DNA from 3 places in the Priestia sp. 3CA3 genome. Region 2 is predicted to be linked to each of the others. Evidence: riboswitches for the same ligand, from Rfam matches in the RefSeq annotation. Region 2 holds a riboswitch; each other region holds the start of a gene.

Region 1 (9,826 bases), on a different contig from region 2:
CTGAAGTTAACGCAAACGTTGTTGTTTCTTCATGGTTTTCTTCTTTTGTATGAAGCACAAATATGCTTTGTTGGATTCCACTCATACATATTCCTCCTTTTTCGATAGTATAGGCTTTTTTATATTTTTCATGTATGCTTCACACGTTTTTAACAAATTATAAGAAAGGTTAAAACTTATAAGGAGTGATACTATCATGAAGAAATCGTTTTTGTTTGTTGTAGGCTGCATGACGACCCTTTCTTTATTCGGCTGCAGCACAGCAGATCAAGGTAAAGATGGCGTCATTGACGATAATACAGTTCGCAACGTCACATATGAAAATGGAAACAATAAAACGAAAATGAATGATGTAAACGATACGCAAGACGTACAGCGTAATGAAAAAGAACAGTACAATCAGTCCGGCGGAATGAGAGTAGCCGATGTGGCAGCTGATCGTATCGTAGCGTTAAAAAACGTAAAAGATGCTAACGTAATCGTAACCGATCATACAGCTTACGTAGCAGCTGTATTAGACGATAACAAAGAAGGTAATCTCACAAAAGATATGGAGCATAAGATTGCACATGAAGTGAGAAAAGCTGACGGCAGTGTTCATCGAGTGTTTGTATCAACAAACCCTGACTTTGTAAACCGTATGAACGGATATGTAGACAAGCTTCAAACCGGCAAACCAGTCTCTGGACTGTTTGACGAGTTTTCAGAAGTGGTTCGCCGCGTATTCCCGAACTCACGCTAATATACATGAATGACAAAAGAGCATTTTACGAAATGCTCTTTTTATTTTATTTTTTGCATAAAATATTGCATAAAAATTGCTCTTATAAATTTCTGAATATTTTTATTTTACTTTATTTTGAAAACGTTTTCATTTCTGTAATATAAAGGTTTAGGGGATTTTAGACTTAGGTAATTTACGGTTTTGTGGGTTGATAGTAAGGGAAAAGTTTGTTAGTTTTAGAAACCATAAGATGTTTGCATGGCGAGCAGTGCTCGTTTCATGCATAAAAAATGCATAAAGGGGAGATTTGGTGGATATTGGTGTTTATATTTCACTGGGCATTTATTTTGTAGGAATGCTTGGAATAGGATGGTATGCCTACACAAAAACAACTCAAGACGTATCGGGTTACATGCTAGGCGGACGCGGACTAGGTCCGGCCGTTACTGCGCTTTCAGCTGGCGCTTCAGATATGAGTGGATGGATGTTAATGGGGCTTCCAGGATCCATGTATGTGACAGGCCTTTCAAGTTTATGGCTTGCAGTAGGTTTATCTATTGGTGCTTATTTAAATTATTTAATCCTCGCTCCGCGTCTTCGCACTTATACGGAAGTAGCGAACGACTCTATTACAATTCCAGACTTTTTTGAAAATCGTTTTGGCGACCACGCCAAGATTCTTCGAACAGTATCAGCGATTGTTATCTTTATTTTCTTCACTCTTTACACTTCAGCTGGTATGGTATCAGGCGGACGATTGTTCGAATCGGCATTTGGTGTGAATTATCAAATTGGCTTATTTGTAACAGCATCTGTTGTTATTGCCTACACTCTTTTCGGTGGATTTTTAGCTGTTAGTTTAACAGATTTTGTTCAAGGTGTTATTATGTTTCTTGCCTTAGTTTTAGTACCCATTGTAGCTTTCACCAATGTTGGAGGCGTTAACACAACAATGGATATTGTACAGAACATTAATCCAGCATACCTGGACATTTTTAAAGGTACAACCGTTTTAGGTATTATATCTTTCTTGGCCTGGGGACTTGGCTATTTCGGACAGCCTCATATTATCGTTCGCTTTATGGCTATCTCTTCTGTTAAAGAGTTAAAACCCGCACGTCGTATTGGAATGAGCTGGATGATTATTTCTATTATTGGTGCTATGCTGACAGGACTTGTTGGAATTGCATATGTAGAAAAAACGGGTATGAAACTAGCAGATCCTGAAACTATTTTTATTAAATTTGCAGATATACTTTTTAACCCGTTAATTACTGGATTTTTATATGCAGCTCTACTAGCGGCAATTATGAGTACGATTTCTTCTCAGCTGCTTGTAACGGCAAGCTCTGTTACAGAAGATTTTTACAAAACATTTTTCCGACGCAAAGCCTCTGACAAAGAGCTTGTAACAGTCGGAAGAGCTGCCGTTTTAGGTGTTGCAATTATTGGTATTTTGCTTTCTTTAAAACCTAGTGATACGATTTTAGGACTTGTCGGATATGCTTGGGCTGGATTTGGTTCTGCATTTGGTCCTGCTATTTTACTAAGTCTATACTGGAAGCGTATGACTCGATGGGGAGCACTTGCAGGAATGATTGTAGGTGCTGTCACGGTATTAATTTGGGTAAATACTCCGTTGAAGGATACTCTTTACGAAATGATTCCAGGGTTCTTTTTAAGTTTATTAGCTGTCATTATTGTAAGTTTCCTAACAAAGAAACCATCAAGCGATGTTCAACAGCAATTTGTTGAAATGAAAGAAATTTTAATAAAAGAATCGAAGTAAACAAAAAGAGGATGGACAAACATATTTCAATTGAAGGAAGCTCCGGACGATTCATCGTTCGGAGCTTTTGGTTGTGATAGTGAACGTAGATTGAATTGATTTAGTTATATCTCAATCTCTTTTTGTTTTTAATCTCTCTTCCTTATCATATATATATTAAAGATTAATAAAGGAGGTTTTTGTATGCAACATTCTTATTTCCCTTACGAACCTACACAGCAACTGCGCGCAGATACACAAAATAGAGAAATTAAAGTAACTGGTGAAGGAAGTGCTTCAGCCATTCCAAATGAAATTTCCATGACGATTGGAACGCGCACGGAAAACCGAGACGTTCAAGAAGCCTTAAAAGAAAATTCAGCTGTTTCAAATACTCTGCTGCAAGAGATAAAAAAACTTGGAATCAACGACCAGCAAATTGAAACAGCTTCATTCACTATAAATCCTAAATATGATTACAGCGATGGAAAATCGACTCTTACAGGATACGAAGTACAGCATTTGTTTAGAGTAAGAGTACAAGATGTAAAACAAGCTGGCGATGTTTATAACGCTACGTTTTCAAGCGGAGCCAACGTAGCGCAAGATCTTCAATTTCACGTTACAAATGATGATAAATATGAACAAGAAGCGATAAGTAAAGCTTTGCTTAACGCTAAAGAAAAGGCCTTTACCATTGCCAACACGCTGCAGCTCCCTATTAACCAAATCCCCATTTTAATCGAAGAAGGCCCCGTCTATCAGTCATCTGGCTCCTCGCCTAAGTTATTAGCAGCCTCTCCCCCTATCCAAGCTCAGTCCTTGACTGTATCCGCTTCTGTAAAAGTTACGTACACGTATTAATACTTATGATAAACTATAGATTATTATAATGAAGAAACTAATCTAAAGGAGCTCTTTGCACAATGACTTCTGAACATTTACTAGCAGCTTATCAAACCCTATGGTTAAACCGTTCGTTTGCTTCCAAACAATCCATGACAAGTGAAGATCAGCTTCACGAAGCCATTTTGAAAGATTTAAGAGATGAAATGACTCATCCGCGCGTTCGGCAAACACCGCATGTCAAATATCACCTTGGCATAAAAAGAATTCTAAACAGCAGCCTTTCCTCTGATGAAAAAGTTGCGCTTGCGTCCCTATACACAAACCTTTTAGATAGCTGTATATAACGATAGAAAAGGACTTCCTTAATGGAAGTCCTTTTTTTATTTAATTAACGCTTTTTCTTCTAAGCTTTGAAAAACAGCGTTAAAGTCTTGCTTCAAATCCTCGAATTCCTCTAACCCTACTGAAAGGCGAAGAAGTGAATCAGTAATTCCTTTTTCTTCACGTACTTCTTTTGGGATACTTGCATGAGACATTGTTGCAGGATGCGTGAGAATGGATTCAACTGCACCTAGACTAACGCCAATTGAAGCTAATTTGACTCCTTGTAAAATATGTCGTGCTACTTTTTCATCCTGCACTTGGAAAGAAATCATAGCTCCGTATCCATTTGCTTGTTCTGAAATGAGTTTGTGGTCCGGATGACTTTTTAAGCCCGGGTAGTATACACGGCTCACTAGAGATTGTTCTTCAAGCCACTTTGCAAACTGCAGCGCTGTTTTTAACTGCTGATCTAAACGAACTTTTAATGTCTTAATGCCTCGAAGCAGTAAAAAACAATCCTGTGGTCCCAAGATAGCACCAAAAGCATTTTGTACAAACTTTACTTCTTCCGCTAGCTTTTCATCGCTTACCACAACTAGACCGCCAATGACGTCACTGTGGCCGCTGATATATTTTGTAGCACTATGAATGACAATATTTACACCAAGGTCAATCGGCTGCTGTAGATAAGGTGTTAAAAACGTGTTATCCACAATTGTAAGGAGATTGTGCTCCTTCGCCAAACTTGCTACTGCTTTAATATCCGTTACCTGTAAAAATGGATTTGAAGGGCTTTCGATATAAATAGCCTTCGTATCTTTTGTAATAGCTTCTTCTACTTTCTCAACCTTCGTTGTATCAACAAAAGTTGTTTTGATACCAAACTTTGAAAATAATCGTGTTAATACACGATATGTCCCGCCGTACGTATCGTGTGAAACTAAAATTTCATCCCCTGATTCAAAAATAGATAACACCGATGAAATAGCAGCCATACCTGATGAAAAAGCAAAACCAGCGTATCCATTTTCTAGCTGAGCAATAGTGTTTTCTAAAGCCTCACGCGTTGGGTTTCCTGAACGAGAATAGTCATAGCGGCCGTTGTTCGTCTCATCTTCTTGGTTAAATGTAGATACTTGATAAATAGGTACGTTAACCGCTCCAAAATGACCGTCAATTCCTGTATTTGCATGAATTAAGTTCGTACCAAATCTATGTTTATTGTTGTTGGTATGCATCAAATGCCTCCTTTAAATCTTTAATTAAATCATCTGCGTGCTCAATTCCAACTGATAATCGAAGTAAACAGTTTGTTACTCCGACACGATTTCGAATTTCCTCCGGAATGTCAGCGTGTGTTTGACGAGCTGGGAATGTCATTAAACTTTCCACGCCTCCTAAGCTTTCTGCAAATGTAATAACTTTAACATTTTCTAAAAGTACTGACACGATGTCAGGGTGTGAGACAGCAAAAGAAATCATGCCTCCAAATCCAGTTGCTTGTTTCTTCATGATTTCATAGCCCGGATGTGTTTCAAGACCAGGGTAATACACTTTTTCCACGAGATCATGAGCAGTAAGCCAATTTGCAATTTTCAGTGCGTTTTCGTTATGTTTTTCCATACGAAGCGCTAGCGTCTTAATACCGCGCAATAACAGCCAGCTATCTTGTGGACCTAAGATTGCCCCAGCTGCATTTTGATAAAAACGAATTTTTTCTCCTAAGCTACTACATCGAGCGACTACAAGACCAGCAACTACATCATTATGACCCCCAATGTATTTGCTTGCACTATGTATCACAATATCTGCTCCAAGCTCTAAAGGACGCTGATAGTAAGGGGACATGAATGTATTGTCAATGATAGTAAGCAAATCATGCTGTTTAGCTAACGCAATTGCTTCTGGCAAATCAGTCACGTGCATCATTGGATTTGTAGGTGTTTCAATGAATAAAGCTTTCGTGTTGGGACGAAGCGCATCTTTTACTTGCTCGAGATGGGCTGTGTTGACGTACGAAACAGTAATTCCTTGCTCTGAAAAGATTTCATTTAGTACTCGGTACGTTCCTCCGTATAAATCCTCTGATACAATTAAATGATCTCCGTTTTTAAATAGCGCTAAAACTGACATTACACCCGCCATTCCTGAAGCGAATGCTACTCCTACTTCGCCTTTTTCTAAAGCAGCAATTGCTTCTTCCAATGCCGTACGAGTAGGATTTGCCGTACGTGCATAGTCAAATCCTGTACTTTGCCCTAAAGCAGGATGAGCAAATGTTGATGCTTGGTAAATGGGTGTTGTAATAGAACCTGTTGAAGGGTCACGACCTACTCCTGAACGAACTAATAAAGTTTCAATTTTCATCTATTTCTCTCCTTAACTCAAAATAAAAAACACTCTTCACAGATGGAAGAGTGTTCGTTTATACACGATTTCTCTCATCTGTTAGAACAATACTGATGTTCCACAGGAATTAGCACCGTTCAAATGAATGTTTCATTTGATGGTTGCCGGGCATCGCAGGGCCAGTCCCTCCGCCACTCTTGATAAGAGTTCTATATAATTGTTGGTGGTTAACGTTTGTTGTTACTAACTTTAATAAAGATTTTCTTTATTGTCAACATAATTTTCTAAAAAATTTAAATCATCTCATTTGTTTATTCAATATACTTGTCCTGATAAGTACATAAAAAAAGAGACGACACCGAGGTCTCTTTTTCTAAGGCAAGTGCACAGATTTTACGTGAGCTAACTTCCAATACATACTTTCTCCATTTGCCGTAATTAGTTCAACAATATTATTAGAAACTTCTTTAAGTACGCCAATTTTTTCTGATTGATCCCCTAAATCTAATACGACCAGTTGATTTTCATATTTTTTAAGCTGCTCTTCAAAGTTTCTGACAAAAGGTGCAGAGGCAGGCCTTACTGGGAGCTCTTTGTCACTTAAAGAATAAGGGGTTAACTCATTACTATAAGGGGTAAGCCATTTCAAATGATGTAGAGAAACAAAGACATTTTTATACACTGGAGAATAAAACACAAGATAATCATTCAGCACGCTTGTAATATAGCCATGCAATGATTTTCCTCCTGTTACATAAATTTCAATAAATTTCCCTTTTGCCTGCTGTAAAATATTACGATAAGAAATCCGCTGACTTTCTTCTATTAAGTTCTCTTCTATGGTTCGTAAAGGTGTATAATCTTCTTCTGAAACCTCTCGCAAGCGATGTATGTGTAAAAGAGGAATATACAAATAATCATGTCCATTATATAAAACCATTACATCTAACCCGAGATCAACAAGTTTTCCTATAAACGTTGTTTTCCCTGATATATCGACTTCAACAATTTTATCAATATAATGATTCATACTCATTCTCATTCTCCTCCTTTTTCCTATATGATAGAAAAGGTGCTTTATAAGCACCTTTTACGTTCCAGTTCGTCATGCTTTCCAACGATAATTTTTCGTTTTAATAACTTTTTCACCTGGTGTTGAAGAGCGTGAACCCGTACGGCGTCCTCCCGAGCGATCGTCTGTGCGACCTCCTGTACGTCTTCCGGTACGTCTTCCGGTACGGTCTCCAGTACGGCCATCCGTGCGACCTCCGGTTCTATCTACTGTAGTTGACTCTTGCATAGAATCTTCTTCATTTGTATCTCCATTTTGCTCAGAATTTTCTTCATTTTGCTTGAAAGATCCTTTTGATCCTAAGGCAATGGTTTTTACGTGTCTTGGTTGTAAACGTAAAACTTGATTATTTTGTACAAGAGTAAAGTTTCCACTGCGGCTTTGAACTAATACACCTTCCACAGCCTCTGGGCCTCCACCGTTAATAGCTACCCATCTATGTGAAAACTCTTCAAACAGTTCATTAAAACTTTTCGCTTTGATATAATCAGGTGTTTCTTCAACTAATAATGGATTTTGCGGAACAACAGGTGTATTTTTGCTTACAACTTCACTTACACTCTTTATATGCTCTACATTGATATAAACGACGCCGTCATCTTCTGTTAATAATACGACATACGCAGATTCAAATGAGCCTAATACGTCAAGGATTTTACCCACTTTCTTCTCTGGACCACCTTGATTTATTTGCACCTGCTTATCTTTCATTAATAATAGAGTACCTGCAAATGTGTTAGCTCTGTGAAGTTCTACTTCACTATTAAATCCAGAAAATGTTTGTGCCGAATTAGACTTCGTATCCTCTGTAATGCTTTTAACATGGGCAAGCTGATAATAAATAAATGTATACTGCTGCTGTGGAATAAGCTGAGCCGGCTGATTATTTTGCTGGTTGTTATTTTGATTTGTTTCAAGAGCAAGTGTTAAATAATCTGATTGAACGTCAATTAAATATCCCGTTTTAGATTCAGGCCCTCCGCGATAGACAGTTACTACTCTCCCTTTTAATGGTTTAAAGTGGGCAGAGTAGCCCGTGCTTTCAGATTGTTGAACTTTACGAGCGCGACTACGATTGGCATTTTGAGTTTGGTCTTGATTTTGGTCGTAGTAATAGTTACTCATTATTTTTCCTCCTTATTAATTGTCCTTATTGGTCATTCATAATGTATATATACGTATCATGTACAGCTATTGTCTTCCTGCATTTGCCTATTATTCTTAAATTCCACTTTTGCCTATCAGTCTAGTAAAATTCAAAAATCAAAAAGATGACTTTTAATGTACGCTGTTCGGTCTTTTACGAAAGAAAGCATAAGGTCTGGTTCCTTATGGAATTGCTCCAAGTTATCTTTTACGTAAGGATCTTTTAATACATATGGAGCAATATACTCATGCAGTTGATAAATGATTGGTTTCATGTATTCTATTGTAAATTGATTATTTAGAACATTGTTCATTTTTTGAATATATCTCTTTTTAATGCTGTTCACCGCCAGTAAGCGAGCTGTAAGCGTATTAAATCCTTGTGCACGGACATAGTCTCCTTCCATTACTTTTCCATTTACATCTCTTCCCCAAGTTGCATCATAATCCCATGGAATTAGTTCAAAGCGCCCGCTTTCATGATTTAGATAGAGCGCATAGTTATGGACAAAACCGTCGTAATTCTGCATACAAATAATACCGACTAACCAAGATAAGTAGCGGTCGACGTTCAGGTACTTCTCAATATTCTGTTCGAATTCCGTATTTGTCCATGTATTAAGATTAAATATAAACTTTTCTAATTTTTCCTCGTCTCCTTCTCTCACTGCTTTATCTTCATATCCAGATAACAAAGTTGTTTTTGGCTTTTTATCCAAATCGCTCATCAAAGAAAAATTAGCATCTCCGTCTACTGCATAAAATATAGATCCATCCGCTAAATTTCTTTTTTTCAAAAATAGTTCATCTACCGATTCGAGCTGAAGATATATTCCTTCATTTTTCCCATTAATCTTAAGAGTGACAAACTGAGAGTGGGGAGATAAAACATCTAAAGAAGAGAAAAAATCGAGGGACAATTTGTTACGCATAAGCGATGGATCTTTGTATTCAGCGTTTAGGTGTATTTCTTTGGCGCGCTGAAATATTTTCGGAGAATAAAATTCAATATAATATGACTTTTTCTTCATCTTCCGAATATGTGAGCCTCTTAGGAGCAAATCAATATCGTAGCGTTTTTTGTTAAACTTCATCGTTGCCTGAACCGCTTCTTCTGACCAAATATCTCTTTGCATTTCCTTTAAATCTTTTACATTCACAAACAGAGCGTATTGAGGGACTTCTTTTTGCTTCATGATTCGACCACCTTTCTTCAATTATTAAAGTATATGAAGGGTAAATTCTCCATGATACCCCGCAGCATCAACTATTTCCGCAAACTCCACTTTTGACTCATATCAAGGACAAGCATCAGCGCGTATTCTATTAATGCAAGACCTAGTCCAATTGACAAGGAGGTTTTTGTATTGCATATTACACCTGAAGAAATTAAAGAGGCTGCTGAAGCCCTAGAATGTACAGAACTGAAATCTTTTATGTTTCAAGAGCCAACTGCCGGTCCACTAACAAAGGCACGTCGCTCTTCTCGTAGCACTGGCCGCCGCTCTCGCCGTTCTACCCGCGGTACGCGTCGCTCTTCTCGCGGCTCTCGTCGTTCTACTCGCCGTTCTCGTCGTTCTACTCGCGGCTCTCG
Region 2 (9,826 bases):
CTTCTAGTCGTTCTAGCTAAGCTTAGAATACCTCCTGTAGCAATACATCCACTAGCTAGCACCACAAATGAATATAAGTCGCTTTCAAGTACTAATTTCACAAGAACATATGAGATTACGAGTGAAAATACAGGGGATACCACCCAAACCTTTAACATTTGAATGACCACTTCTCGCTGTTCTTTCGTAAATCCCGTTTTCGCTGCGCCTATTCCAATAATAGAAGACGTAGTGACCTGTGTAAGCGGTACTGGCAAACCAAACAGTGAAGCGACTGTAACAAGAGAAGCACCAGTACCCGAGATAATACAGCCTTCTCCTACAGAATAGCGAGTAATTTTTTTTCCGTTTGTTTCAATAACTCGGCCTCCTAGTAAAAGAGCTCCGAGCGCCACCGCCAATCCTCCTGCTATGACACCCGTTGTAGCATCCATTAATCCAGCTCCTACTAGAGGACCGACAGCATTTGCCACATTGTTCATTCCAGCTGAGAAGGCTTCAAAGAATCCCGTTGCAATAACTAAAATCGTTAAAACTCTTTTCCACTTTCCCTCTGCTTCTTTTTTATGCGCTCTGCGCTTTATCAATTTCCCAATCAAAAAAGCAATAACAAATGAAACTAGCGGAACAATAATCCAAAAAGACATGACAATTAAAAGTTTTTCTACATACAGAGATTGATAAGCTACCCCTACTCCAACAACTGAGCCAACTGTTACTTCACTTGTTGATAAAGGGATACCAATCAAATTCGCGAAAAAGAGTGACAGCGTTGCAGCAGCCAGAATGATAATAACTAATTCTACTGACAGCAGTTTTTCAGGTATGATACCTGAACTGATGGTTTTTACCACCTCACCGCCTCCGGTAACAGCTCCGAGCACAATTCCTACAGCACAGATGAACAGGGCCACTCTTCGCTTTTTAATTGCACCGGAGCCGTATGAAACGCCCATAGCAGCTGCTGCACCGCTTGCCCCAATATTCATTGCAAAAAAAAGCGCAATGATAAAGGCAACATATAAAAGCATCATTTATTCAGCTCTTTCGTATTTAAGATTCGTGTAATCCGCACTCCACTTTTTGTGTACCTGCCCATCTTCCTGAACGTAAATCGTCTACATTATAGGCAGGTGCGGTACAGGGCTCACAGCCGATACTTGGGTAGCCTTGATCATGAAGTTTGTTGTATGGCAAATCATGCTTATACACATAACGCCAAATTTCTTTCCATGACCAATGAATTAACGGACAAACTTTCACCTTCTTGAATTTCTCATCTTTATTAAAATAATTCGTGTTGGCACGAGACTCAGACTGCTCACGTCTCAAACCGGAAATCCACGCATCATAAGGAGCAAGGGATTCTCTTAGCGGAATGATTTTTCGAATTTGACAGCATAGGTTAGGCTGACTCTTCCAAAGCTCATCTCCATGTTTTTCAGCTTGTTCTGCAAGAGTTAAATCCGGCTTTTTCATATGAATACGTAAATCAGGGAAGCGTTCTTTAATTGCATCAATCACTTCATATGTTTCTTTAAAATGAACCCCTGTATCTAAAAAGACAATTTCAGCATCTTTTTTCACTTTTGAAATTAAATCAATTAACACGATTCCTTCGATCCCAAAGCTTGACGCATAAATAATTGAATCTCCATAGGTATCATACGCCCACTGCAATGCTGAAAGGGCTCCTTTTGTTTCATCTTTACTGTCGAACTCTGGAAATGTATCGCTCCAGTTTTCGTACGTATATAAGTCTGCCATTTTCTCCACTCCAATTCTTAGTTATCCGCGTTATCCAATAAAAAAAGACGGTTTTACCCACTAGAATTGGATAAAACCGCCTCTAGTGTGTCTAGTCAGCGAAACTATTTAATTCTTACTTTGCTTCGGCGTGTTCAAAGGTTTGTTTTAAGTCGGGGGTTTACAGTCATCGTTGTCCCTCCTCAAAATATCTCTTGCGCTATATCAAAATAAAAAGTCTTCCGTATTGAAAGACTGGGTAGGCAATAATTTTCACCTTATCTTTCAAAATGATACACACTTTGCTGGAATTAGCACCTTGCTAAGCAGGTTGCCGGGGTTCAGCGGGCCAGATCCCTCCACCACTCTTGATAAGCATTTTTTAAAAATTTTAGCATATTTAGAATATTTGTCAACATTAAAAATTATATATCCGATAAGAAAACTATACTTTAAATTCACAGAAATATCTATACTTTTATTTAAAACAACATATGTAAATTTAACCCAAATGTGAACATATCAGTTTATAAAACGCTTTCTTTTTTCCCCGACTTTTTATGTTCTCTTGCTAAATAAAATGCAAAATCTCTCTATAAAATTAATAACGGATTTATGAGCTTTACGGATAATTCACCCACATTAGCACACATTACAGATAACACTGACTGACAGATAGGAGCTATATAAGATGGAGAGACAACCCTTTCAATTAGACGATACAATTAAAAATAATGTGCGAACATATTTACAGCAGATTTCAACTGAAGCCTCTAATTTAATTAAACATTTAGACACGAGTGATCATTGTATTTTATGTGATTTTGAGGAGATGAGAAGGTTATTTCAAGATGTTCAAGCTACGGCCGCCTCTTATTACTTGCGTCATTACTTATCGCCTTATACATTTGAATACGCTGCTCTGTCCCTAGCTATTCATAACCTCTCTGAGAAACGTCACGGCGCTTTAATTGTCATTGAACGGGAACAAAATGTTGATCCTCTTATTCAAAAAGGAATGCCTATTCAAGCTCCTGTCAGCGCTACGCTAGTTGAGACACTGTTCTATCCAGGGACACCCTTACATGACGGAGCCGTCCTAATTAGAAATAATCAGCTTATTTCAGCTGCTAATGTTTTACCTCTCTCGTCTATTATTTCAACGAACAAAAAGTTGGGAACACGTCACCGTGCAGCAATTGGAATGTCGGAAAAATCGGATGCATTAATTTTAGTTGTATCTGAAGAAACAGGTAAAATTTCGTTTGCTCTTGATGGAAGCCTCTACCCTATTCACTCCAGCAAAAATATGATTTAAGAGCCCTTTCCTGATAAGCAGCCCTATCTTGACTTATCTATCCTTTCTCTTTAATATATTTCATAGTTTTTACATACTATAGATACGGGTGATGCATATGGCAATTTTAAAATTTGAACATGTAGGCGTTCAAGTAAAGGATATAGAAGAATCTATTGAGTTCTATACACAAAAAGTGGGATTGGAGCTCATCGAAACACTACCACATACCGATCCGTCTTTGAAGCTAGCTTTTCTAGGTTTAGAAGGCAATGTAATCGTAGAGTTAATTCAAGGGTATAACTCAAGCTTACCTAGTGAAGGTAAAGTTCATCATTTTGCGCTGGCAGTAGATGGAATTGAAGAGGAGTTTGAGCGTTTAAAATCAGCAGGCGTTTCATTTGTGGAAGAAAACATTGTAACTTTGCCAAATGAAGCAAGATACTTATTTTTCTACGGTCCAGACAAAGAATGGATTGAATATTACGAAGTAAAAAGATAAAGATATCTTATACCTTCAGTGAAAAATGGTCATACTGTGGCTATGACTAATCACTGGAGGTTTTTTTATGATGGAATGGCTATTATTCCGACTTTTTCGTCGTTCTATTTTAGTGCGGCTTCTTTTTATTATCGGCTGCCTTGTTTTACTTTTCGGCATGCTTATACATTTCCTAGAGCCGCAAACGTTTGGGAATGTGTTTGAAGGAATTTGGTGGGTTATTATTACAATCTCTACTATAGGATACGGTGATTTTGCTCCCACCACTACGATTGGAAGGTTAGCTGCAATTATTTTAGTCCTGGTTGGAACGGGATTTATTACTACTTATTTTGTCACGCTTTCTAAAATTGCTGTTTCCGCTGAGAGCGCTTATTTGGAAGGGAATTTAAAGTTTTATGGAAAAGATCACTTCATCGTTGTGGGGTGGAATGAGCGCGCCAAACTCGTGCTAGAGTCTTATCGCGACGCATTTCATAAAGAAGACATTGTTCTTATCGACGACTCTCTGACTAAAAACCCCATGATCTGTGATCGCGTTCATTTTATTAAAGGAAGTCCCTCTCACTATGAGGTATTAGAACTTGCCAATGCTCGGTGCGCAAAAAAAGTGCTGATTACTGCCGATCAGCATAAGACAGAAGAATATGCAGACATGAATACGATTGTTACGCTAGTCGCTCTGCAAGGATTGAACCCTTCTATTTACAGCATCGTTGAACTGTTAACAAAAAAGCATATTCAAAATGCGCAAAATTTGGGGGTAAATGAAATGATTAAAACAAACGAGTTGATTAGTCAGGTCATGTACGAACATATTTTTGTGAAAAAATTAGAGAGTTTAAGAAAAGAATAATCCTTTCAATTATTGAAGCAGCGCCTCTTCTGCCTCTCTAATTAGCTCTTCTCCTAAGCTGATATACTTTTCTGGAAATGAAGCGTCTGCGTCTTGGGGTTCTGCAAACTGGTTAAATGAAGCACCCACGTTTCCATTGTGAACATTGTCATCTAAGCCAATTTGATACTTATGTGAAAGTAAAAATGGCGTACCAATCTGTACGGTTGTTCCTTTAGAATCCAGTTCTCCATTCGTAGCTGTAAACGGGATGCGTAAAAACTGATAGCCGACTTCATCATTCATCTTATAGTCGAATGAACCATGATCATAATCCCAATTTCCTCCAATGTTATACCCAAGCGGCTTAAGCGTTTTTTCTAATTCATAAAGCTTGAATAATGTGCCGTCTAATCTTGAAGATAATTCAATCATCTTATCCCTCCTCTGTTTTAACATGTCCTTTTTCCAGCTTTTTATCCTTTATCTCAAAAGCAAAAAAGTTCACCTTCTAACAAGAAGGTGAACTTTTTATTTATTTCAAACGCTTTTCTAATTCTGCTTTTTTCTCTTCAAAACCAGGTTTTCCAAGAAGAGCAAACATATTTACTTTGTATGCTTCTACTCCCGGCTGATCAAATGGGTTTACGCCTAATAAATAGCCGCTGATTGCGCATGCTTTTTCGAAGAAATATACAACATATCCAAATGTATACTCATCTAGCGCTGGAATGTTCACAACTAAGTTTGGAACGCCTCCGTCTGTGTGAGCAAGCATTGTACCTTGGAACGCTTTTTTATTTACAAAGTCAACTGTTTCACCAGCTAAGTAATTTAGTCCATCTAAGTCCGCTGCATCTTCTTCAATTGTTAGCTCATGACGAGAATCTTGAACTTGTACAATTGTTTCAAAAATATCGCGACGACCTTCTTGTACATATTGACCTAAAGAATGAAGATCCGTTGAGAAGTTAGCAGATGAAGGGTAAATACCTTTTTGGTCTTTTCCTTCACTTTCACCAAATAACTGTTTCCACCACTCAGCAAAGTACTGAAGAGCTGGCTCATAGTTAATCAGCATTTCAATTGTTTTTCCTTTATTATAAAGAACATTACGAGCTACAGCATATTGATAAGCTGGGTTCTCTTCTAGCTCTGATGATGAAAATGCTTCTTGAGCATCAGCTGCCCCTTTCATCATTTGTTCGATATCAAGACCTGCAGCGGCGATTGGTAATAAGCCAACCGCTGTTAATACAGAATAACGGCCGCCTACATCATCTGGAATAACAAATGTTTCATAGCCTTCTTCGTCCGCTAATGTTTTTAATGCGCCGCGCGCTTTATCTGTTGTTGCATAAATACGCTTGCGTGCTTCTTCTTTCCCGTATTTCTCTTCTAATAATTTACGGAAGATACGGAAAGCAATCGCCGGTTCTGTTGTTGTACCAGATTTTGAAATAACATTAATAGAGAAATCTTTATCTTGTAAAACATCCATTAGGTCTTTCATGTATGTTGAGCTGATGTTGTTACCAGCAAAAATAACTTGCGGAGTTTTACGCTGTTCTTTTGATAATGTGTTATAGAATGAATGCTGAAGCATTTCAATAGCAGCACGAGCACCTAAGTAAGATCCTCCAATACCAATAACAATCAATACATCTGAATCCGATTTAATTTTTTCTGCACTTTTTTGAATGCGTGCAAATTCTTCTTTGTCATACTCCGTAGGAAGGTCTACCCATCCTAAAAAGTCGTTCCCAGCACCTGTTTTTTCATGAATTGAATGGTGAGCTACTTTCACGGCATCACGTAAGTATGTAAGTTCATGTTCACCAAAAAATGATAACGCGTTTGAATAATCAAAACGAACATGTGTCATAGTCTGTTCCTCCATTAAAATATCTTTATTTTCCACTTTATCGAAACTGTTAGCTGAATTCAAGGGAATCCACTTACAATTTGACACAATCATTATAGTTTGTTGAAACTGCAATCATTGTATGTACCCTTTTATTTAACGATAAATTCAGTTATGAAGTCAACTAATGTTCTTTGATTAAAAAACGTAATTCATGCACGATTACGCAAATAATAAGCAAATAAAAAACGACTAAAGAGTGGTCTTCAATCGTTTTTCATTTACTTACCGGATGGTGCAATATAGTTCATTTCACCTATCTTTACATATTGTCTCGGTTTATAAGAGGCTTTTAACAGGGAAGAGTCTATTGATATAGAATTTTCAGCTTCGTTTTTAGAAGTGAGTAGCATCCTGTTTTCTTCTTTCATTTCTAAGTGATTATTCAGTACAAATCCGCTCATACATAATGCGCTAAAAATGAGAAAACTGATGGTTATTTGTTTCCTATACATTTCCATCACCTCACTCTTAGAGTGACAATTTCACCTGATTTTTATACGTCTAAAAAAATTTTTTTATGTTTTTTTTATGGATTTTGTGACGAGTTTCTATTTATTTAATAAGGTTTGAAAAATCCGCTGATACTAAGAATTAGCATGGATGCATGCATAATTAAATTATTATATAATCGGTTACAGAATTGAATATCACAAGGAGGTTTGTCTTTTGTCGTGGTTGCACTTGGTGATTTTATCGCCTTTTTTATTAGCCTTTTTTGTCCCGCTTCTGTATAGGAAATTCCAGCGTATTCATACAGGGTGGTTCGTTTTACCTCTCCCACTTGTGTTGTTCATTTATTTCACACAATATATCAGTGGTGTTTCTAAAGGGGAAACCTACCTACATTCAATGAAATGGATACCTAGTCTGGGTATTAACTTTGATGCTTATGTGGATGGACTCGGTCTTCTATTTTCTCTGTTAATCACTGGAATTGGGACACTTGTTATTCTTTACTCCATTTATTATCTTTCTAAGACAAAAGAAGCGCTGCATTCGTTTTATGTCTATTTGCTTCTTTTTATGGGGTCTATGCTAGGAGTTGTATTATCAGACAACTTAATGAGTCTTTACAGCTTTTGGGAATTAACAAGCCTTTCATCTTTTTTATTGATTGGTTATTGGTACAAACGAGAGAAATCTCAATACGGAGCCTTAAAATCTATGCTCATTACCGTATTCGGAGGACTTTCCCTATTAGCAGGAATTGTACTTTTATATGTCATGACAGGTACTTTCAGCATACGCGAAATTATCTCAAACGTAGATGTGGTTACATCAAGTCATCTATTTATTCCAGCTCTAGTCCTCATTTTATTAGGGGCCTTTACAAAATCTGCTCAGTTTCCTTTTCATATTTGGCTGCCAGATGCAATGGAAGCTCCAACCCCAGTGAGTGCATACCTTCATTCAGCTACAATGGTAAAAGCGGGAATTTATCTTTTAGCAAGACTCAGCCCTGTTTTTGCTATAAGCGCCACTTGGTTTTTTGTTATTTCAACCATAGGACTAATTACACTGTTTTGGGGCTCGTTTTCAGCAGTAAAGCAACAAGACTTGAAAGGGATTTTAGCTTTTTCAACAATTAGTCAGCTTGGGATGATTATGTCACTTATAGGAGTAGGTAGCGCAGCTATTCACTATGATTTTTTAGACGATAATATCTACTTAGTGGCTCTTACTGCAGCAGTTTTCCATTTGATTAACCACGCTACCTTCAAAGGCAGCTTGTTTATGGTAGTAGGCATTGTCGATCATGAAACAGGCACGCGTGACATTAGAAAGTTAGGCGGGTTAATGAGCTTCATGCCTGTCACATTTACCATTGCTATCATTGGGGGATTTTCAATGGCAGGTCTCCCTCCCTTTAACGGATTTTTAAGTAAAGAGATGTTTTTTACAGGCATGGTAAACGTGACAAAAATGGATATGTATAGCATGCAGACGTGGGGAATTTTGCTGCCTATCATCGCTTGGGTGGGAAGTATTTTTACGTTCGTCTATAGTATGATTCTTGTCTTTAAAACCTTTACAGGCAAATACCAGCCCGAAAAGTTGGAGAAGAAGCCGCATGAAGCACCCGTAGGCATGCTGATTTCACCGGTTATTTTAGCATCATTGGTTGTTATTTTTGGCTTTGCTCCTAATTTATTAGAATCAACTCTTATTGAGCCAACAATGGCCTCTATCGCACCTAGCCTGCTAGAGGCAGGTAAAGAATATCAAGTGCATATTAAATTTTGGCACGGCTTTACGCCAGAATTATTTATGACGCTAGGGGTCATCACATTTGGTATTTTGTTATTTATGACGCTTCAAAAGTGGTCAAAAATTTATACACGATTCCCTTCTTCTTTAACGCTTAACAACGGATATAATTATGGCATTAAAGGGATGGAAAAAGGCTCAACGCGCATCATGAAAACATTAATGACAGGATTTATTAGAGACTATCTTTTAATCATTTTTACTTTCATAGGCATTTTACTTCTCGTAACGCTCTTTTCTCAGAATGCCTTTGCGATTGATCTAAAAGATACTGCTTCTATCGGCGTTTATGAAGCCATACTAGCAGTTGTAATGGTTGCGGCTACTATTACAACTTTATTGGCAAAATCACGCCTCACAGCCATTATTTCGCTCGGAGTTGTCGGGTATACACTTTCTTTATTTTTCGTATTATTCCGCGCTCCTGACTTAGCTTTGACTCAATTAGTTATTGAGACTGTATCCGTATCACTGTTTTTACTATGTTTCTACTACTTGCCGGAGTTTCGGAAGCGAAAAGTAAGGGTGAAGTTTCAACTGCCAAATTTACTGGTTGCCCTTCTTGTAGGAACGACCGTTACATTGCTTGGCATATCAGCAAACAGTACAAAACTATTTGAATCCATTTCACATTACTTTATTGAAAACAGTTATGAAAAAGCAGGCGGCGAAAACATGGTGAACGTGATCCTTGTTGATTTCCGCGGATTTGATACATTATTTGAAATTACCGTACTTTGTATAGCAGCTCTTGCTATCTATGGCATGATTCGTCTTCGGTTAACAAAGGAGGAAGAAGAGTGAAAAAAAATGATTTGATACTACAAACAACAACGAAAGTAGTCACATTCATTATTATCATTTTTGCCATTCATCTTTTCTTTGCAGGTCATTATACACCTGGAGGAGGGTTTGTTGGGGGACTTACTACCTCAGCTGCCCTTGTATTACTACTGCTGGCTTTCGATATAAAAACCGTATCGAAAGTCATCCCATTTGATTATAAGAAGGTTGCGGCTTCCGGTCTGCTGCTAGCTATTTTAACCGGGCTGGGATCATTTATTTTCAAAGTTCCCTTTCTCACTCACACGTACAGCTACTTTAACCTTCCCCTTCTCGGGAAAACATCTTTAGCTACCGTTGTACTGTTTGATTTAGGCGTATATCTAGTAGTTGTTGGTGTTACGATGACCATTATTCAAACGATTGGAGAGAGTGAATAGTGGAAATATTAATGTCCGTAGTGGCAGG
Region 3 (9,826 bases), on a different contig from region 2:
GTCAGCACCCGCTGCAAAGTACTCTTCATGAATGCGCTGAATCACATGAGGCGCTGTTCGGGTCAAATATTCGTTGCAGCCTTCATATTCTTCGCCGCCAAAATCTTCAGCGGTTAAATCAGCATCTTGAATCATCGTTCCCATTGCTCCATCGATGACGAGTATTCGCTTCTTTAGTTGTTGTTCGATAAGTGAGCTCATTTATATCTTCCTTTCTGATGTAACGAGTTGCTTGTCATGAATATAGCGTGTTAGAATTTCGGTCATTTCATAGCGCATAAACGGCGTAATTAAGTAAATACCGTCAAATAGCTCATATGCTGTATCAATTAAGTGTTTTGCAATCGCAAGGCCTTCGACTTCACCGCGAATCCGGTCATTTCCCGTTGCGTCCATACGTTCTAGAATATCTTCTGATAATTTAATTCCAGGTACTTCATGGTGAATAAATCGAGCATTTCTTGCGCTTGTTAACGGCATGATCCCGATGTATACCGGTGTTGTTAAATGTTTGGTTGCTTCATATACCTCTTCAATTTGCTTAGTTGAATAGAGAGGCTGAGTAATGAAATAGTGAGCCCCGCAGTCGATTTTCTTTTCCAAGCGCTGAACGGCTCGGTCTAAGTGACGCACGTTTGGGTTAAAGGCAGCTGCAATGGAAAAATTGGTTTTTTGACCAAGCGGTTTGCCGGAATAAGATAGGCCTTCATTAAACTGAGCGATTAAACTAATCAAGTCAAATGAAGATAAATCATAGACCGAAGTGGCGCCAGGGAAATCGCCAACTTTTGACGGATCACCGGTAATTGCAAGCACTTGATTCATTCCTAGCGTATGAAGTCCCATTAAATGAGATTGAAGTCCAATTAAATTTCGGTCGCGACAGGTAATATGAATAAGCGGTCGTGCTTTTGTTTCTTGTTGCATCAGTGTTGCCATTGCCAAGTTGCTGATGCGAGGTGAGGCAAGAGAATTATCAGCTAATGTAATAGCATCTACGCCGACTTTATCAAGTGCTTTTGCGCCTTCTAAAAATTTCGTCGGACCAAGCTGTTTAGGCGGATCCAGCTCGACGATAACCGAGCGGCGCTTCTTCACAATTTCGTGCATATGAGGTTTATCCTGCTGCTCACGCTCTTGAACCGTAACGGCTGGTCTCATTTTAACGACTTTGCTTGTAATCGGAGGCAGGTCTTTTAAGGCAGACGACATGGCGCGTACGTGAGCTGGTGTTGTACCGCAGCATCCTCCAATTAAGCGAACCCCTTGTTCGCGGAATAAACGCGCGCTTTCTACAAAGTAGTCTTCATTCGTTTCATATTCCAGCTTGCCTTCCACATACGCCGGAAGGCTGGCATTAGGGTAAGCTGATAAGAAAGCACGATCAGGAAGCGGTACTTCTTCAAGAGACTGAATCATATGATAAGGACCTAAACGGCAGTTTAGCCCGACAACATCTGCTCCCAAGTCTTCTAATTCTTTTAATGCATCTGCTAAAGGACGCCCATCTTGCAGTACGCCAATATCATGCAGGGAAACGTGGGTAATAATAGGCTTATCCGTTTCTTTTCTTGCTAGTGTAAGAACGGTCTTTAATTCTTCGAAATCATAGTATGTTTCAAATAAAAGGCCATCCACGCCTTCATTTAAAAGCCAAAACATTTGTTCACGAATGCTTCGCTTAACCTCTTCTAAACTAATAGCATTTTTTTGGAAAGAACGAATTCCGCCGAGTGTACCAACCACGTAAGCCTGATCTTTTGCAGCTTGTTTCGCTAATTTTACACCAGCAACATTGATGTCTTTGACTGAATCTTCTAATCCATAACGGGCAAGTTTTTGATAATTAGCAGCGTACGTATTTGTTTGAATAACGTTTGCACCAGCTTCTACATAGGCTCTGTGAATACGAGAAACCTCTTCTGGTTTGGTGATGTTTAGTTCTTCAAAACAGCTGTCAATACCGTGTGAGTAAAGGAGGGTACCAGTGGCACCATCCCCAATTAAAATTTTAGACTTTAAATCTTCAAGTAACCCCATGTCAAAACCTCCTTAAATTGTTCCGCTTCTATTTCACGAGTGATTCGTTTTATGCAATATGCCGATAAAATAGAAAAAGTCTTCTTAAGAAGAAGACTTTTTTCGCCTTCTTATCTTCCAAGCAATAAATTGCTTGCTGGATTTAGCACCATGTCTCTAACGACTGGTTGCTGAGGTTTCAAAGGGCCAGTCCCTCCACCTCTCATGATAAGAATCAATTGTATATAATTGAAACATATTTTTTTAAATAGAAAGAATACTTATTTAATAATTTATCTGATTTTTAGAAATTATACAACAGTAAATTGTGAATTTCCAGCAAATATTGAGGAAAATTTAAAAGCTAAAGGAAAAATATCCGTATATTTTGTTTGAAAACTGCCGTTATGTTAAGGGATAAAGGGTTTTCATGAAAAAAACAAGAAGGAAATAAAAAAACGAAAAAGGAACAGCACCGGGTGAGGCGAGGATTTACATATAAAAGGCTCGTCTTTTTTTAACCGTTTCTACATATAGTGAACTATGAAGGGTAGAAGGGTGATGGGCATGAAAAGGTGGAAACTCACGCTGCAGGTTGCTGCTACGTATGTAGGCACCGTTGTAGGAGCCGGTTTTGCAACAGGCAAGGAAATTGTTCAATTTTTTACACAGTACGGGGAACTTGGAATGGTTGGAATTTTGGTCAGCGGCTTGTTTTTTATTTGGCTAGGTTCGAAAATGATGCTGCTTTCGCACGCAATTGGGGCTTCTTCTTATCAGCAGCTTAATACATATTTATTTGGTGATGTACTTGGAAAAGCGGTAAACGGTGTAATGATCGTCATTTTATTTGGAGTAACTTCAGTCATGCTAGCGAGTACGGGGGCAATAGGAAAAGAACAGTTCGGGCTGTGGCCTCCTGTTGGGATGGTTTGTACAATTGTTTTAACTTATATATTTATCGCAAGAGGAATTAACGGTATTTTAATGGTTAATTCTCTTGTTGTGCCGATGATGCTTTCATTTGCTTTTATCATCTTTGTGCCAAATGTCAGCTATTTCTCACTGATTCAAACGAAGCCAGACTTAACGCTCGTCACACAGTGGAAGTGGGCGGTTAGTCCCTTTTTATATATTTCCCTAAATCTAGCTTTGGCTCAGGCCGTTTTAGTTCCATTAGGAAGCTCCGTGAAAGATAAGAGCGTGATCAAAAAAGGGGCCGTAATAGGAGGATGTGTACTTACGTTTATGCTTGTTTCTACTCATCTTGCCCTTTCCAATTTGCCTTATTCATTTCAACTTGATATTCCTATGAGTGCCGTTGTTAAAAATATCTCAGCGTGGGTGAATGTTTTATTTACGGTAGTTGTGTTAGGCGAGATTTTTACTACATTGATTGGAAATGTATTTGGAATCGCTAAACAGCTTCAATCATTTCTTCCCCTGAATGACAAACAAGCTTTTGCGTTTATTATCTTGGCATGCTTTATTATCGGGCAATTTGGATATGCTCAGCTTCTTGAGTTTTTGTATCCGATATTTGGCTATATTGGACTAGCTTTTGTATGGATGCTATGTATTAAAAAAGAAAAAATAAGCTAAAAGCTGGATTTTGAAGAGCGGATGTGAAAAAACGAAGTTAAATGATGTGACAAGTCGATTTTACTTTGCTATAATGTAAAACAAATAAGACTCTAGCAGTCGAATATATTATCCTTCGGGGTCGGGTGTAAGTCCCAACCGGCGGTGATAAAGCATATGCTTTTAAGCCCGTGACCCGTTTTCATACGATGTATGTTAGCGGTGGATCTAGTTAAAATCTAGAGCCGACAGTAAAAGTCTGGATGGGAGAAGGATCAGGAAGCACAGTTGTTTTTTTGTGTTGTATTAATAAGGGACAGGTTTGCCTTTTTTAAAGCTACCCTTGTTTTCATACACAAAACATAACTGTTTATTTCGTATACAATTAGCGGAATTTTGCATAGATAAAACTGATTCAGCTCAGCCGACCCCTTGGACATTTGTTCAAGGGGCTTTTTTATTTTCAGTGGTTGGGGGAAAGATAAATATGAAAAAAAAGCAGCTGCTATTTCAAAACGGCATAAGAAGTTGGAATAGCGCCAAAGCAGGTGAAGAAAATGTTCACAGGTATTATTGAAGAAATTGGAAAAATAAAACGGATTCAAAAGGCTACAGAAGCAATTGTTCTTACGATTGATGCGAAGACCGTGTTAGAAGATGTGAACTTAGGGGACAGTATTTCAGTTAACGGCGTTTGTTTAACCGTAACAGCTTACTCTCAAAATGAATTTACGGTCGACGTCATGCCGGAGACGATTAAAGCAAGTACCCTGCAGCTTCTAACCGTTGGATCACGTGTTAACTTAGAACGGGCGATGGCTGCAAATGGCCGGTTTGGAGGGCATTTCGTTAGCGGACACGTTGATGGAATTGGAACCATTGTAAGCAAAACACGTAAAGGAAATGCCTTTTATTATGAAATTCAAGTCGACCCTGAACTTCGTGAATTTATGATGTTAAAAGGATCTGTTTCTGTAGACGGAACAAGTCTTACTATTTTTGATGTCAGCAACCAATCATTTACTATTTCTCTTATTCCTCATACGGTGCTTCACACAGTCGTGGGAGACAAACAGCGAGGAGACAAGGTGAATATTGAATGCGACATGTTAGCTAAATATATGCATCAAATGATGACGAATAAGTCAACTCCTGGCGTCTCGAATCGTTCAGGTAATATGAAGGATTTATTGCAGCAGCATGGTTTTACAAATTAACAGTGAGGTGAAAGAGATGTTTCATAAAGTAGAAGAAGCCATTGAAGAGTTAAAAAAGGGAAAAGTGGTTATTGTATGCGACGATGAAGATCGAGAAAATGAAGGAGATTTTATTGCATTAGCCGAAAAAACGACGCCTGAGGTTATTAACTTTATGGCTACTCATGGAAGAGGATTAATTTGTACACCTGTTAATGAAGAAATTGCGCATAAATTGAATCTTCACCCAATGGTAGTGAACAATACGGATGTACATGGAACAGCATTTACAGTAAGTATTGATCATATTTCAAGTACAACAGGTATCAGTGCGTACGAACGTTCTGCTACCGTTATGGCTCTTGTAAATGAAGCAACGGTAGCAAGTGATTTTCAACGACCAGGACACATTTTTCCGTTGATTGCAAAAGACGGGGGCGTTCTGCAGCGTGCGGGTCATACAGAGGCCGCTGTTGATTTAGCCGTGTTAGCAGGAGGAAAGCCTGCGGGTGTTATTTGTGAAATCATGAATGAAGATGGAACAATGGCACGCGTACCGGATTTAACAAAGATTGCAGAGCAATTTGATTTAAAAATGATTACAATAAAAGATTTGATTGCCTACCGCCGCAAACATGACCAGCTGATTAGCCGTGAAGTAGAAGTAAGCTTACCTACGGCATTTGGTGATTTTAAGGCTGTAGGATATACAAATAAACTTGATAATAAAGAACATGTGGCTCTTATCAAAGGTGATATCGATCATAATAGCCCCGTTCTCGTGCGTGTTCACTCCGAGTGTTTGACTGGAGATGTGTTTGGCTCTGAGCGCTGTGACTGCGGTCCTCAGCTTCACGCAGCTCTTACGCAAATTGAAGAAGAAGGACGCGGCATTCTGCTGTATATGCGTCAAGAGGGCAGAGGTATTGGCTTATTAAATAAGCTAAGAGCATATAAGCTGCAGGAAGAAGGATACGATACCGTAGAAGCGAATGAAAAACTCGGGTTTGCTGCGGATTTACGAGAGTATGGAATCGGTGCTCAAATCTTAAAGGACCTTGGAGTCAAACAAATGAAGCTTTTAACGAACAATCCTCGCAAAATTACTGGGCTAAAAGGCTACGACCTTGAAGTGGTAGAGAGAGTGCCTCTTCAAATGCCGGCAGTGGATGCCAATAAAAAATACTTAGATACCAAAGCTAAAAAACTAGGTCATTTATTACATTTATAAGTTTACACTTTTTTTCGTTATAACAAATGAAGCTAATTCATGAAAAGAAATGTAAATAACTATATATTACTACTAGCAGGAGGAACAAGAGATGAATCATTTATATGAAGGAAATTTAGTTGGCACAGGATTAAAAATCGGAATCGTGGTAGGGCGTTTTAATGAATTTATTACAGGGCGTTTACTTAGTGGAGCAGAAGATGCGCTTAAACGTCACGGCGTAGCTGATGAAGATGTAGACGTGGCTTGGGTACCGGGTGCTTATGAAATTCCATTAATCGCTAAAAAATTAGCTGAATCTAAAAAATATGACGCGGTTATTACGCTAGGAACGGTTATTCGAGGAGCTACTCCACACTTTGATTTTGTATGTAATGAAGTAGCAAAAGGCGTTGCATCTCAAAGCTTACAAACAGGCGTACCAATTATCTTTGGTGTATTAACAACTGAAACAATTGAGCAAGCAATTGAACGTGCAGGAACAAAAGCAGGAAACAAAGGATGGGAAGCTGCAGCATCAGCTATCGAAATGGCCAACCTTTCAAAAATGATTGAAGGATAATAGAGGTCATTCCAGTTTTTGTAAGATAAAGAGTTAAAAGAGGCTGAAACAAAAGTATGGTAGTTGAAAGAAGATCCGAACGATGAATCGTTCGGATTTTTTCATGGTTAGGGTTACATTACAACATAGGTTTCCTGTATGTAGGCTTCTAACTGTTGAGTGGAGAGCAGGGCGAAGGCTCCTGTACGGAAAGCGAAGCCTTGCAGGGAAATCACCTGCAGTGCAGCAAGCGATCCATACTATCTCATGTATCCGATTTGTTCGCCTTTAGATTAGATTGATGTAGTATGTCTCAATCTCTTTTGAATAGCAGCTAGCTATGTATAATTTAGCTAAAACGTCTTACTCTAAGTAATAATTAGGTCGTAAAAGGGAGACGTCTATGCCTCATTATACTGCTTTTTTTGCATTGATTATTATCAGCACAGCCGTTTTGCTTACAGTCTTCATACGTAAAAAAGATAAAAAGCTAGTCGTTTTGCTTTTTTTTATCATTGGAATGGCTTATGTACTAGAGTATGTTGTATTTGTGTTGTTTGAAAGTTACGAGTACGATCCTGATTTTATGACCAATGAATATTTTGATAATTTGTTTGGGTCCTTAACTTCTCAAACGTTTGCTTTTCCAATCATGGCTATGGTGGTAGCTGCTTATCAATTAAAATTTCGCTATATTTTAATCATTTCGGCTATGTTTATGGGGATTGAAGAATTATTTTTACACTGGGATATTTATACACATCACTGGTGGAAAACAATTTATACAGGCGTTTTAATGACTATAGGCTTTAGCATTTCAAAGATTTGGTATGTATGGCTAACAGAACGGTATATGACATTTGTGCATTACGCTACATTTTTTCTGGGAATGCTCGCCATTACTTCTACTATTATGTTTCTGCTGTTAGCATACTTTCATAATAATTGGTTTTATACGGGATGGTTTGCGTCGGTTACTCATGATTCCGTAAATGCAACGATGATTTATGTTTGTATTGTTACGATTCTCCTCGTTTGGAGTGTAGTCAAAGAATTTTTTATTGGAGCTGGGATCATTATAGCGGGGCTGCGTATAGTAGATATTTTACTAATTCACTATGGGATTTTACTGGTATCTATTACCACTTCACTTGTTCTTTTTACGCTTTTACAAGCGGGTATATTCATTCTGAGCGTTATGCTTCAACATTTTATTATGAAAAATTGTTATGGGACGAGTAAAAAAGACGTTGCGTTTCCAGCGAAGAACTACTAAGATAATACGTAACTCAAATAGTTTAGTTCAATAATATTTGAAGCAAAGAAAAATGAATTGACGGTTATGCGTATTATTTGTAAGATAGGAAAGCAAATAATAGAAAGCCGAAACAGGGGAGTGAAGGATTCGTGAAAGAGTCCTTTTTTGTAGAAAAGGTACTTAATAATAATGTATTAATTGCTAAACACCTTACCTATGATGAAGTTGTGCTAATTGGGAAAGGAATAGGGTTCAACAAGAAAAAAGGCGATGAAATCGATGCAAAAGCTGTGGAAAAAATGTTTTTGCTAAAGAGTGAAGAAGAGCAAGAACAGTACAAGCAGCTTTTAGCTCAGGTGGATGAAGATGTAATTGAAATGATGAATGATATTGTAACGCATATTCAAAAACGCGTTAATATCCCTTTGAATGAGCATATACACATTTCATTGACAGATCATATCGCCTTTGCGATAAAACGTTTTCAGCAGGGGATGGGTCTTAAAAATCCATTTTTACTTGAAACAAAAGCCTTATATCCAGAGGAATATACAATCGCATCTGAAGTGGTAGAGATCATTAGTCGTAAAATAGGCGTGCAGCTTCCGGTAGGAGAGATTGGTTTTATCGCGCTTCATATCCATAGTGCGCTGACTGAAAAAAACCTGTTAGAAGTGAATCAAGACTCGCAGCTTATTCAAACGATCATTAATGTGATTGAAGAATCGCTTCATCTGCAGGTAGACAAAGAATCTGTACACTATATGAGATTGATTCGTCATTTGCATTTTGCCATTGATCGAGTAAAAACAGGAGAAAAAATAGAAGAACCAAAAAAAATTGCTTTGCTATTGAAAGAAGAATATCCTCTGTGTTACAATGTGTCTTGGAAAGTGATAAAAGTAATGCAGCAAGCGTTACATTTACCTGTGTATGAAGCAGAAGCAGTTTACTTAACGATGCATCTGCAGCGACTTATAACAAAAACGGATTTATAAAATCATTTCAATACGTGTTACTGATACGATCAGGCATGAGTGAGAAATGAAGCGATGTGTAATTGGATGAGTATATCCATTTGTCGTTTCTTTTTCCTCATGCCTTTTTTTGTTATAAGAAAGCGCAATCATTGAAGACTTCGCCTCATAACACCGGGAAATGTAATGAGTTTTCTAGTTAAAGAAAGCGTTTTATGAAAGCGCGTTAATGATTCACGTATCAAATAAATAGCTTGTTGCACACTAAATATATAAAAGGAGGTAAGCGTCATGTTTAAAAAACTTTTTGGAGTATTACAAAAAGTCGGAAAAGCGCTTATGCTACCGGTTGCGATTTTACCGGCAGCAGGGATTTTACTTGGAGTAGGGACAGCGCTTCAAAACCCTACATTGTTGGATGCAGTACCGGCACTTGGTGCAGACTGGGTTCAATTAGTTTCAAATGTTTTGTCGCAGGCGGGTCAAATCGTATTTGACAACTTATCGCTATTGTTTGCCGTTGGTGTTGCCGTTGGTTTAGCCGGTGGTGACGGTGTAGCAGGTATTGCTGCAATCGTAGGTTACTTAATTATGAACAAAACGATGAGCACAATCTTAGTGGCTACAGGACAACTAGATCCTGACAAAATGGGTGCTAATCCAGCTTACACTAGCATCTTAGGAATTCCTACGTTAGCTACGGGTGTATTCGGGGGTATCATAGTAGGTATTTTAGCTTCATCCATGTATAATCGTTATTTCAATATTGAATTACCATCTTACTTAGGGTTCTTTGCAGGAAAACGATTTGTACCAATTATTACTGGGGTATTTTCAATTCTTTTAGGTGTTATTATGATTTTCATTTGGCCGCCAATTCAAAGCGGATTAAATGCTTTCTCTACCAACATGATTGATGCAAACCCAACTTTATCAGCGTTTGTATTTGGATTAATTGAACGTTCATTAATTCCATTTGGACTTCATCACATCTTCTACTCTCCGTTCTGGTTTGAGTTTGGT

What was found. A riboswitch is a leader RNA that binds a small molecule or an ion and turns the genes downstream of it on or off. The one in region 2 is predicted to bind S-adenosylmethionine.
Region 1: it holds a riboswitch for S-adenosylmethionine, as region 2 does, so the genes downstream of both, AC1VNJ_RS15880 (trans-sulfuration enzyme family protein) here and AC1VNJ_RS18495 (phosphoadenylyl-sulfate reductase) in region 2, are expected to answer to the same signal.
Region 3: it holds a riboswitch for S-adenosylmethionine, as region 2 does, so the genes downstream of both, AC1VNJ_RS15265 (bifunctional homocysteine S-methyltransferase/methylenetetrahydrofolate reductase) here and AC1VNJ_RS18495 (phosphoadenylyl-sulfate reductase) in region 2, are expected to answer to the same signal.

Annotation. Positions count from the first base shown of each region.
Region 1 covers NZ_JBXENJ010000005.1:332,686-342,511, reverse strand. Annotated here, with positions in the region: gene AC1VNJ_RS15910 (hypothetical protein) at 1-85, opposite strand, end outside; gene AC1VNJ_RS15905 (YhcN/YlaJ family sporulation lipoprotein) at 197-742, shown strand; gene putP (sodium/proline symporter PutP) at 1,035-2,513, shown strand; gene AC1VNJ_RS15895 (SIMPL domain-containing protein) at 2,697-3,356, shown strand; gene AC1VNJ_RS15890 (hypothetical protein) at 3,419-3,685, shown strand; gene AC1VNJ_RS15885 (trans-sulfuration enzyme family protein) at 3,722-4,903, opposite strand; gene AC1VNJ_RS15880 (trans-sulfuration enzyme family protein) at 4,884-6,032, opposite strand; SAM riboswitch class I at 6,104-6,221, opposite strand; gene AC1VNJ_RS15875 (hypothetical protein) at 6,388-7,050, opposite strand; gene AC1VNJ_RS15870 (spore coat protein) at 7,120-8,211, opposite strand; gene AC1VNJ_RS15865 (CotH kinase family protein) at 8,343-9,428, opposite strand; gene AC1VNJ_RS15860 (CotG/ExsB N-terminal domain-containing protein) at 9,600-9,826, shown strand, end outside.
Region 2 covers NZ_JBXENJ010000007.1:7,333-17,158, forward strand. Annotated here, with positions in the region: gene AC1VNJ_RS18490 (inorganic phosphate transporter) at 1-1,034, opposite strand, end outside; gene AC1VNJ_RS18495 (phosphoadenylyl-sulfate reductase) at 1,054-1,767, opposite strand; SAM riboswitch class I at 2,022-2,124, opposite strand; gene cdaS (sporulation-specific diadenylate cyclase CdaS) at 2,438-3,064, shown strand; gene AC1VNJ_RS18505 (VOC family protein) at 3,162-3,545, shown strand; gene AC1VNJ_RS18510 (potassium channel family protein) at 3,613-4,401, shown strand; gene AC1VNJ_RS18515 (YugN-like family protein) at 4,411-4,815, opposite strand; gene AC1VNJ_RS18520 (glucose-6-phosphate isomerase) at 4,916-6,265, opposite strand; gene AC1VNJ_RS18525 (Na+/H+ antiporter subunit A) at 6,974-9,379, shown strand; gene AC1VNJ_RS18530 (Na(+)/H(+) antiporter subunit B) at 9,376-9,798, shown strand; gene AC1VNJ_RS18535 (Na(+)/H(+) antiporter subunit C) at 9,798-9,826, shown strand, end outside.
Region 3 covers NZ_JBXENJ010000005.1:219,206-229,031, forward strand. Annotated here, with positions in the region: gene metH (methionine synthase) at 1-201, opposite strand, end outside; gene AC1VNJ_RS15265 (bifunctional homocysteine S-methyltransferase/methylenetetrahydrofolate reductase) at 202-2,040, opposite strand; SAM riboswitch class I at 2,148-2,254, opposite strand; gene AC1VNJ_RS15270 (YkvI family membrane protein) at 2,587-3,621, shown strand; FMN riboswitch at 3,729-3,879, shown strand; gene ribE (riboflavin synthase) at 4,158-4,817, shown strand; gene AC1VNJ_RS15280 (bifunctional 3,4-dihydroxy-2-butanone-4-phosphate synthase/GTP cyclohydrolase II) at 4,834-6,027, shown strand; gene ribH (6,7-dimethyl-8-ribityllumazine synthase) at 6,119-6,589, shown strand; gene AC1VNJ_RS15290 (hypothetical protein) at 6,972-7,844, shown strand; gene glcT (glucose PTS transporter transcription antiterminator GlcT) at 7,976-8,824, shown strand; gene ptsG (glucose-specific PTS transporter subunit IIBC) at 9,095-9,826, shown strand, end outside.